2 regions of the Pedococcus sp. P2_E5 genome follow, and region 2 is predicted to be linked to the other one. Evidence: predicted binding sites of a transcription regulator. Region 2 holds the regulator's gene; the other holds the start of a gene.

Region 1 (4,135 bases), on a different contig from region 2:
CCAGGCGGCCGTGGCTGCCAAGGCCCTTGAAGGAGAAGGGGTTTCGGCCAAGGACCGCGACTTCTACGAGGGCAAGATCGCTGCCGCGTCGTTCTTCGCGCGCAACGTGCTGCCCAAGATCGCGGCCGAGCGCGCGATCGCCGAGGCGACCGACAACGCCCTGATGGACGTCCCCGAGTCCGCGTTCTGACGCATCCCCCCGCGCGTTTCCCAAAGCAGCGGTATGCCGGGTGGTCCCGGCACGACCGAAGGGCTGGCTTCCCCTGGAAGCCAGCCCTTCGGCATACCTTGCTCTGTGGTCCCGCCCACCCCTCCGGGGCCGAGCGCACGGACCTAGTTCGGATCAGCTGGACACTTGGATGTCGCGCTATCCCGCTATCCGCTACCGCGGGAAGCGGATGAAGTCGCTGAACTGCTCGCTGCCGGTGCCGCGGGCGGCCTTGCGGTAGCTGTAGGTGTCGGAACGCACGTGGTTGTACTCCTCCACCATGAAGCTGCCGTCGCTGTTGACCTTGGCAACGTAGGCGACGTGGCCCCAGGTGCCGCTGCTGCGGACGGCGATGTCACCGACCTTCGGGGACTTGTAGACCGGGATGCCGGCGGCGCGGGCGGCGTCGTCCCAGTGGTTGGCGTTGCCCCAGTGCTGGCCCCTGTAGGAGTTGGAGAATCCGACGCCGAGGTTGTGGCGGACGCGCCACGCGGCGAACGAGGTGCACTGACCCTTGTAGAAGTTCCACGGGTCGACGCCCGAGGTGGCGCCGCGGTAGGGGTAGTCGTCCTTGATCGCACCGGACGGCGTGGTCGTGGGCGGGGTGGTGGTGCCGCCGCACTTGGGGGCGACGAAGCCGTCCCGACCGGTGTAGACGTAGGCGTCCGAGACGAACTTGCCGGTGCCGATCTTGTCCCAGATGTTCGAGGTGCCGTAGGTGCCCCTGACGGTCGAGCCGTAGGTCTGGCACCTGATGGTGACCTTCGTGCCCTTCGGGATGGTGGTCACGGCGCTGTAGGACGTGCCCGGACCGGAGCGGACGGTGAGGCTGGCGGCGCTGGTCCTGACGGTGCCGGTGGCGGCATCGGCGATGGCCGCGCCCCCCGCGACGACGGACAGGCCCAGGGCGCCGGCGAGGGCCATCCGGACCGGCTTCTGGCTGAGCTTGAGGGTGCGCATCTCGTTCTCCTGCATCGTTGTTGGGAACTGGGCCATCCCCTTCGCGGGACCGGCTGCTGACAACGAAGCTAGGAACGAACGCGACCGCCGTCGATGGGGAGGACTACCCCGGCGCGAGGGCTACGCACGAGCGCTGGGAGGGGAGCTCTCCCCTGGGTCGTGAGGCATGACAAGGGCGGCACCGGATCGCTCCGGTGCCGCCCCTGTCGTGGATCGGGTGATGCAGGTGGTGCGGGTCAGGCGCGCGGGTCGACCTCGACCTCGTCGACCTGGGTGCCGGTGGCCGGGTCTGTGTGGCTCACGCGCCGCGACGAGTAGCCGGCGCCCGTGGTGGTGCGGCGCGTGACGATCAGCGACAGCAGGATGGCCAGTACGCCTGCGGCCATGCAGATCCAGCCGATCATGCCGAGGTTGACCACGTCGGTGGACGCATTGAGCGCGAAGGTCAGGATCGCGCCGACGACGATCAGGAAGATGCCGACTCCGATGTACATGCTCACTCCTGGGGGGATTGCGGGTACTTGTCACCCGTTGCCCTGACTCTACCGGCGAAAGGCCCCTGACCTGCGACAACGCCTCGCGTTCATTGCAGGTGGCCGCCTCCTGGCGGATGCCGGAGATCATGGCCGCCTCGCCAGCTCTGCGGACGGGTCGGGTCACGTGACCTGACCACCTTTCTGGCCACCCTTCTGTGGATTGTGCTTGTGTTCGAACATGTGTTCGACTATAGTTGCCTATATGTCCGCAGCAGTCACCCTCCGCACCGTCCCACTCGGGACGGTCGAGGCGCTGCGCCAGATCGACGAGCTGTTGGATCAGGTGCACACCGGCGACGTGATCGGCGGCGCTTCCGCGGCGGCCGCGCTGGGCGAGGTGGACCGGGTGATCACCCGGTTGCAGGCAGTGCGGCTGTCGCTGGTCGCCGAGGCAGACCGGTCCGAGGTGGCCTCCGACTCCGGAATGACCGACACCTCCGCGTGGTTGGCGGTCAGCACGCGACGCGAGGGAGGTCAGGCGGCCCGTGACGTGCGGCTCGCGACGGCACTCGACAACGACCTTGCCGCCACCCGTGAGGCGTTGGCCGCGGGAGACGTCTCCACCGAGCATGCCCACGTGATCGCAACAGCCACCGCACAGCTCCCTGGCGGCGTGAGTCCGCAGGAGCGGGCCACGATCGAGGCAGATCTCGTGCGACGAGCCAAGCTGGTCGACCCCGGCACCCTGCGCAAGGAGGGCCGGAGGATCCTGTCGGTCGCGCAGCGTTCTCAAGTGGAGGTCGACGCCCACGAGGACCGGGTGCTGCGCACCGAGGAAGACGCGGCGCTGGCCAAGGCGCGACTGACGTGGCACCACAACGGCGACGGCACGACGACCGGCCACTTCACGCTGCCCACTCTCGCCGCGTCGATCCTTGCCAAGACCGTGCAGCAGATCGCGTCCCCGCGTCGGTTCGCCCAGCAGGCCGCCAAAGCGGCCAAGGCGGCGGGCGCCACCACGGCTGAGGACGTCGCGGCAGCCACCTGGGACGCTTTCCAGACGGGGGGTGACTGGGCGCACCGCTACGGCACGGCGTTCGTCGAGCTGCTCGAGCACCTCCCCACCGACACGCTCAGCGGCAAGGTCGCAGCCACGGTGGTGGTCACCATCGACCACGACAAGCTCAAGGCGGCGGTCGGGGCGGCGCACCTCGACACGGGGCAGGATGTCTCAGCCGGAGAGGCCCGGCGACTGGCCTGCAATGCCGGCATCATCCCGGCGGTCCTGGGTGGTCGGTCGGTGCCGCTCGACCTCGGTCGCCAGGAGCGGTTCTTCACCGAGGCCCAGCGGGTCGCCCTCGCCACGACGTACGACAGCTGCGCGGCGCAGGGCTGTGATCGGCCCTACGCCTGGTCCGAGCTCCATCATGAGGATCCGTGGGCGAGCGGTGGTCGGACGGATCTGGCGCTGGCAGTTCCGGTCTGCGGACACCACCATCGCAGGATCCACGACCCGCGCTACTCACAACAGATCGACACCGACGACCGGGGGAAGAAGTGCGTCACCTTCGCCCTACGGACATGAAGCCGAGGTGGGGTCAGGTGACGATGATCCGGGTGGATCCAGCGTGGGCGAGCCCGTCGAGAGGCTCGGCCTCAGCTGCCGAAGCCGCCGGAGTTGCCCCCGCCTGCGCCGGGGATCTTGAACGACTCGGGCGGGCGTCCCGCATCCCCGCGGTCGTCTTGTCCGTCGAACGTCGCGCCACGGCGCTGCAGCACCCAGGCGAGGACCCCGATCACGACAACCACTGCCAGCAGCCACCACATGTCGCCCACCCCTTCGCAGCGGCCCGCACGGAGCGGGCCGGTGGCCCGAGCGTAGGCCGTGGAGCAGGATTTCGGGGGCCAACCAAGGGATGCGAGGCCGGACGTCTGGGCGCCGTGGCGTCAGACGCCGCGCAGGTCCAGGGTCAGTTCGGTGGTGGCGCCTTCGACCAGCACCACGGGGAGGCCCCAGTCCTGTTGGTAGAGGTGGCAGGCGGCGTGTTCGGGCACCTCACCGGTCTCGGGGTCGCCGTCGCACGATGCCGCCTGGACCGAGACGTGCAGCACTCCGTCGCCGGCCGCGGGGTCGAGGGTCAGCGTCCGCGTCAGGCCTTCGGAGCTGCCGGCCCCCTCGCGGAGCAGGCCGTCGGGAGTCGACGACACCATCAGCCGGGTCGGATCGCCCCACCGGAAGTCGAGCTTCTGCCCGGTGGGCGGGGTGAAGTTCACCGTCAGGGTCACCGGGCCCGGCGCGACCTCGGTGCGGGGGCGCTGGGTCTGGTGCGCGAGGCCGTCCACGCGCTGGGCCTTGTCAGGCAGCGGGATCCGCACGAGCTGGTGGGCCGCCGACTCGACGACGACCAGACGCGCGCGAGACTGATCGTGCAGCTCGACCACGGCGTCGGAGGGCTCGCGCAGGCCGGTCGCCAGGGTGCTGACTTCGCGG
Region 2 (4,413 bases):
TTCTCGCTCGCGATGCGCTCCCGCAAGGACCGGTATGCCGCGGTGCAGCGTGAGTTCGACGCCGGCGCCTTCGTGCGCACCCACATCCTGAGGCCGACGTGGCACTTCGTCGCTCCGGAGGACCTGCGCTGGATCCTCGCCCTCACCTCACCGCGGGTGCTGTCGAGCATGGGAGCGCGGCACCGTCAGCTCGGCCTCGACGACACCAGGCGTCTCGGCGACGGGTTCGAGCTGCTGGCAAAACTGTTGCAGGACAAGCACTTCCTGACTCGACCCGAGCTCGGTGAGGCCTTCGTCGAGCGCGGCTCCCCCATCAAGCCCGGCGAACAGCTCGGCCACCTGCTCATCGTCGCCGAGATGCGCGGCCTGGTCTGCTCGGGGCCCATGAAGGGTGTCCACCACTCCTACGCCCTCGTCGACGAGGTCATCGCGCCGACACCCGAGCGCAGCCGCGACGAGGCCGTGGTCGAGCTGGTCCGGCGGTTCTTCAGCGGCCACGGACCTGCGTCGGTCAAGGACTTCACCCGGTGGGCCACCCTGACGGTCAGCGACACCAAGGCCGCCCTCGCGCAGCTCGGGGACCACCTGGAGGAGGTGGAGATCTCCGGCATCCCGCACTGGTTCGACCCCACTCAGGTGCGCCGGCGCTCCCCTGCCGCGCCCGCGGCATACCTCTTCCCGACGTATGACGAGGCGGTCCTGACCTATCCGCAGGTGAACTTCTCCGCACTGCCCGACCACCCCTATGCCGAGCACACCGACCCGTTCTGGGCGAGCGTGGTGCTCGACGGCACCAATGTCGGGCTCTGGAAGCGGACGGTGCGACCCGATGCGGTCCAGGTCGAGGTGCACCTCGCTCCGGCCGTCTCGAAGCGAGGGCGCACGCAGGTGAGGGTCGCGGCCCAGCGGCTGGCTGGGTTCCTCGGGCGCGACCTGTCCCTGGTCGAGAACGAGGGCACCCCGCACCTGTGGGGCGGCGAGCTGGGCCACCCCGCACGCCGGCCGAAGCGGGCCGACCGCTGAGCGCCACCCTCCCCCGCGCCGGTGCCCCCGCGCCGGTTCCCCCGCGCCGGGCTGCGTCTGCGTCTAGGAGACGAAGCCCCGGAAGGTGTCGGTGATGCAGCCCTCTGAGCCGGCATCCCGCGTGCAGGTGCGGGAGTCGCCCGCCAGCTTGCCGCCGCCGGAGCTCACACCCGCCAGCGTGGAGTCGATGACCCACCAGTCCCCGAAGGTCCTGAAGCCGCCGCCGGCTGGGAGCACGTTCTCGTTCTGGAACGCGGGGATGGAGATGAAGGCGGTGTAGCCGATGGTCACCGTCGCAGTGCCGCAGGTGAGCTCCTTGACCCCGCTGAAGACGAGCTGGTTGTGGGTCCGCAGGTCGCCGAAGTTCTCGAGGTCCCTGACCTCGGTGCAGGACGAGAGAGGGCCGGTGGCGGCGGTGATGTCGCTGGGCCCGTCCACGAACTGGGTGTCGACGGTGAACGACGTGGGTGTTCCCGCCGCGGCGGTGGCCGGGAGGACCGAGAAGGCCGCTGCCCCGGCAGCTGCGGCCACAGCGGCCGCCATCCGTGTAGTGGTGTGCATGCCGACCACCGTCTTACACGCGACAGCCGCCCCGCATCGGGGTTAGCGCGTAGAGCCAACGGTCACCGCATAGCGCAAAACGCGTAGGCCACGCGGCCGTCGGGGCTTCAGCCGACGGCGGGGATGAGGAGCGTCTGACCGGCGTGGACGTTGCTGTCGGTGAGGTCGTTGGCGACCTGGATGTGGACGACCGCCTCGGCCATCGACAGCTGCGGGAGCTGCTCGACCGCGATCTGCGACAGCGTCTGACCGGACTGCACCGTGGTGGAGTGGTCGATCACGGTGGCGGACGCGCCGCCGGAGAACACGGCGATCGCCAGGGCCACGGCTGCGATGACCACGGTGAGCGTGATCGCCAGCCGAGCGGCGCGGGTCAGGCGCAACGGGGCGGCCGGAGCCACCACGACCTCTGCGCCGGTGGGCACCGAGACCAGGCGGGGGCGAGCCGGGCGAACGGGGACCCGCACCGGTGCGGGGGCGACGTCCCAAGCGACTGCTGCACTCATCAGGTCCTCCATCGTGGCGTGCGCTGTTGTTGCTGTTGGTGTTGCTGTGGCGTTCTGTGCGGCGCTCCTCGAACGGATGTGCGAAGAACTGCTTGACTGATTTCTAGCACGCATGTTCGAATCAATCAAGACACGCGTCGAACACATGTTTGGCACAGGCGTTCGAAGGCCATACGCTGTGTTCATGCCGCAAGCACATCAGAGGGCACTGACAACGCCTCGGAGAGCACCCGGCATACGGCACCTGACCTGCACCTGCACCCGAAACTGCTCAAGTGAGGAAGCGGCATGAGCGACGACAACGTCAAGGAACTGCCCGACCGCGATCGCGGCGACGGGCTCACCGTCCGGCAGCGACGGGTGCTCGAGGTGATCCGCAACTCGGTCGACCGGCGCGGGTACCCGCCGAGCCTGCGCGAGATCGGCGAGGCCGTGGGGCTCACCTCCCCCAGCTCGGTCGCCCACCAGCTGTCCACCCTCGAGCGCAAGGGCTTCCTGCGCCGCGACCCCAACCGGCCGCGCGCGATCGAGGTCGTCTCGCCCGACTCCCCCGCCGACATGCGCGGCTACCGCGGCGGCGCCTCGGCCGAGGACGAGACCGCGACCTACGACGAGACCGGGTCGGGCGACCAGCGCCCTGCCGCGACCTACGTGCCCGTGCTAGGGCGCATCGCCGCCGGCGTGCCGATCCTGGCCGAGGAGACCGTGGAGGACGTCTTCCCGCTCCCCCGCCAGATCGTCGGCGAGGGGCAGCTCTTCCTCCTCCAGGTCGTCGGTGACTCGATGATCGAGGCCGCGATCTGCGACGGCGACTGGGTCGTCGTGCGCCAGCAGCCCACGGCCGACAACGGCGACATCGTCGCGGCGATGCTCGACAACGAGGCCACCGTCAAGACCTTCAAGCGCAAGGACGGCAAGGTGTGGCTGATGCCGCACAACGCCGCCTTCGACCCCATCGACGGAGACCACGCCACGATTCTCGGCAAGGTCACGGCGGTGCTTCGCCGGATCTGAGCTCGACCCTCAGTCCCGGCGACGTGTGCCGCGGAGCGCCTCGCGCGCTCCGCGGCACACGTGTGTCCGGACCGCTGTGGGCTCAGCGCGGCTCGCGCCTCGTCCGTTCGGCTGATGGCCCATCACCCGAACGGACTCAAGAAGGCCCCCCAGGCTTGCCTGCTCTGCGCCCCGTAACAGGCGACTCTTCCAACCGTTCTCTACACATGGAGGCCCATCCCGACCCCGATCTCACCGACCAGGTGCTCGGATCCGAGATCGAACTGCTCGCGGACCTGATCGACGCCGCGAGCCACGCCTGTTCGCAGCTGAACCTGGACCAGATCGACGCGGTGCTCGGGGTCTGCCGGGCGACGGGTCAGTCCCCCAGTCAGTCACCCAGGCAGTAACCAGTCAGTCACCCAGCGCGTCGAGGTAGTGCGTGATCCTCGTGGCGAAGCGTTCGCCGCCGTCACCGTCGGCCCACAGCTCCCAGAGCTCGTTGTCGTCGGACTGCAGGGCCCGGTGCAGCGCCCGGGTGGCGAGCTCCTCGAGCTGTTCGTCCACCTCGATGGGTTCCTCGTCGACCCACCAGGGCACATTGCGTTCTCCCACGACGGATTCGAAGTCGTCACACGCAGCCACGAGCACCGCGGCCGCCACTGCCTGCGACATGGTGGGCGCCTCGATGTACCCCCGCGCACGAACCACCTGGTCGAGGGCCGACTCGACCCTCTTGCGTCGTACCTCGTGCTCGGACTCCTCGAGCTCGTCGAGCAGGTCGAGCGCGTCGTCGTTCTCGAACGGCCCGGCTCCGGTGGCGCCCATCTCCCAACCTCCACAGCGTGCGAAAGATGCTCCTTCGAGGGTGCCAAGAGACGGGGCGACGCGCCAGCCCTACTTTTGCGGAGTCATCCGTTGGTACCAGGCAGTGTCGACATAACGACCGAACTTGTGCCCGACCTCGCGCAGCACGCCCACCCGCTCGAAACCGCACGCCACGTGCAGCGCGACGCTCGCGTCGTTGGGCAGGGCGATCACCGCCACCTGGGTGTGCACATCAGGTGCGGCGTCCAGCCGCGCCAGCAGCGCGGCATACAGGGTCCGGCCGAGGCCGCGACCGCGGGCGCCCTCCGCGAGGTAGACCGACACCTCCTTGGTGCCGTCGTAGGCCGGCCGCGGGCGGAAGGCGCCGGAGAACGCGTACCCGAGCAGCTGCTCGTCCGCACAGGCGACGAGGACGACATTGCCGACGTTGCCCGCGCCGGCGGCCGCCAGCTTCTCCCCGAGGTATGCCGCGCCGCGGGGTTCGGTGTCGAAGGTCGCCACC

What was found. Region 2 encodes LexA, which represses DNA repair genes until DNA is damaged. Its sites were predicted from a motif close to TCGAACANNTGTTCGA; they were not measured.
Region 1: the regulator LexA is predicted to act here: its motif matches at 1,877-1,892, upstream of AC1DVZ_RS06065 (HNH endonuclease signature motif containing protein).

Annotation. Positions count from the first base shown of each region.
Region 1 covers NZ_JBFUEP010000013.1:27,712-31,846, reverse strand. Annotated here, with positions in the region: gene AC1DVZ_RS06080 (acyl-CoA dehydrogenase) at 1-190, shown strand, start outside; gene AC1DVZ_RS06075 (CHAP domain-containing protein) at 383-1,168, opposite strand; gene AC1DVZ_RS06070 (DUF6458 family protein) at 1,405-1,662, opposite strand; gene AC1DVZ_RS06065 (HNH endonuclease signature motif containing protein) at 1,907-3,229, shown strand; gene AC1DVZ_RS06060 (hypothetical protein) at 3,301-3,471, opposite strand; gene AC1DVZ_RS06055 (thioredoxin-like domain-containing protein) at 3,592-4,135, opposite strand, start outside.
Region 2 covers NZ_JBFUEP010000046.1:23,120-27,532, forward strand. Annotated here, with positions in the region: gene AC1DVZ_RS15345 (winged helix DNA-binding domain-containing protein) at 1-1,023, shown strand, start outside; gene AC1DVZ_RS15350 (hypothetical protein) at 1,087-1,584, opposite strand; gene AC1DVZ_RS15355 (LysM peptidoglycan-binding domain-containing protein) at 1,692-2,090, opposite strand; gene lexA (transcriptional repressor LexA) at 2,379-3,104, shown strand; gene AC1DVZ_RS15365 (hypothetical protein) at 3,311-3,493, shown strand; gene AC1DVZ_RS15370 (DUF4259 domain-containing protein) at 3,498-3,911, opposite strand; gene AC1DVZ_RS15375 (N-acetyltransferase family protein) at 3,981-4,413, opposite strand, start outside.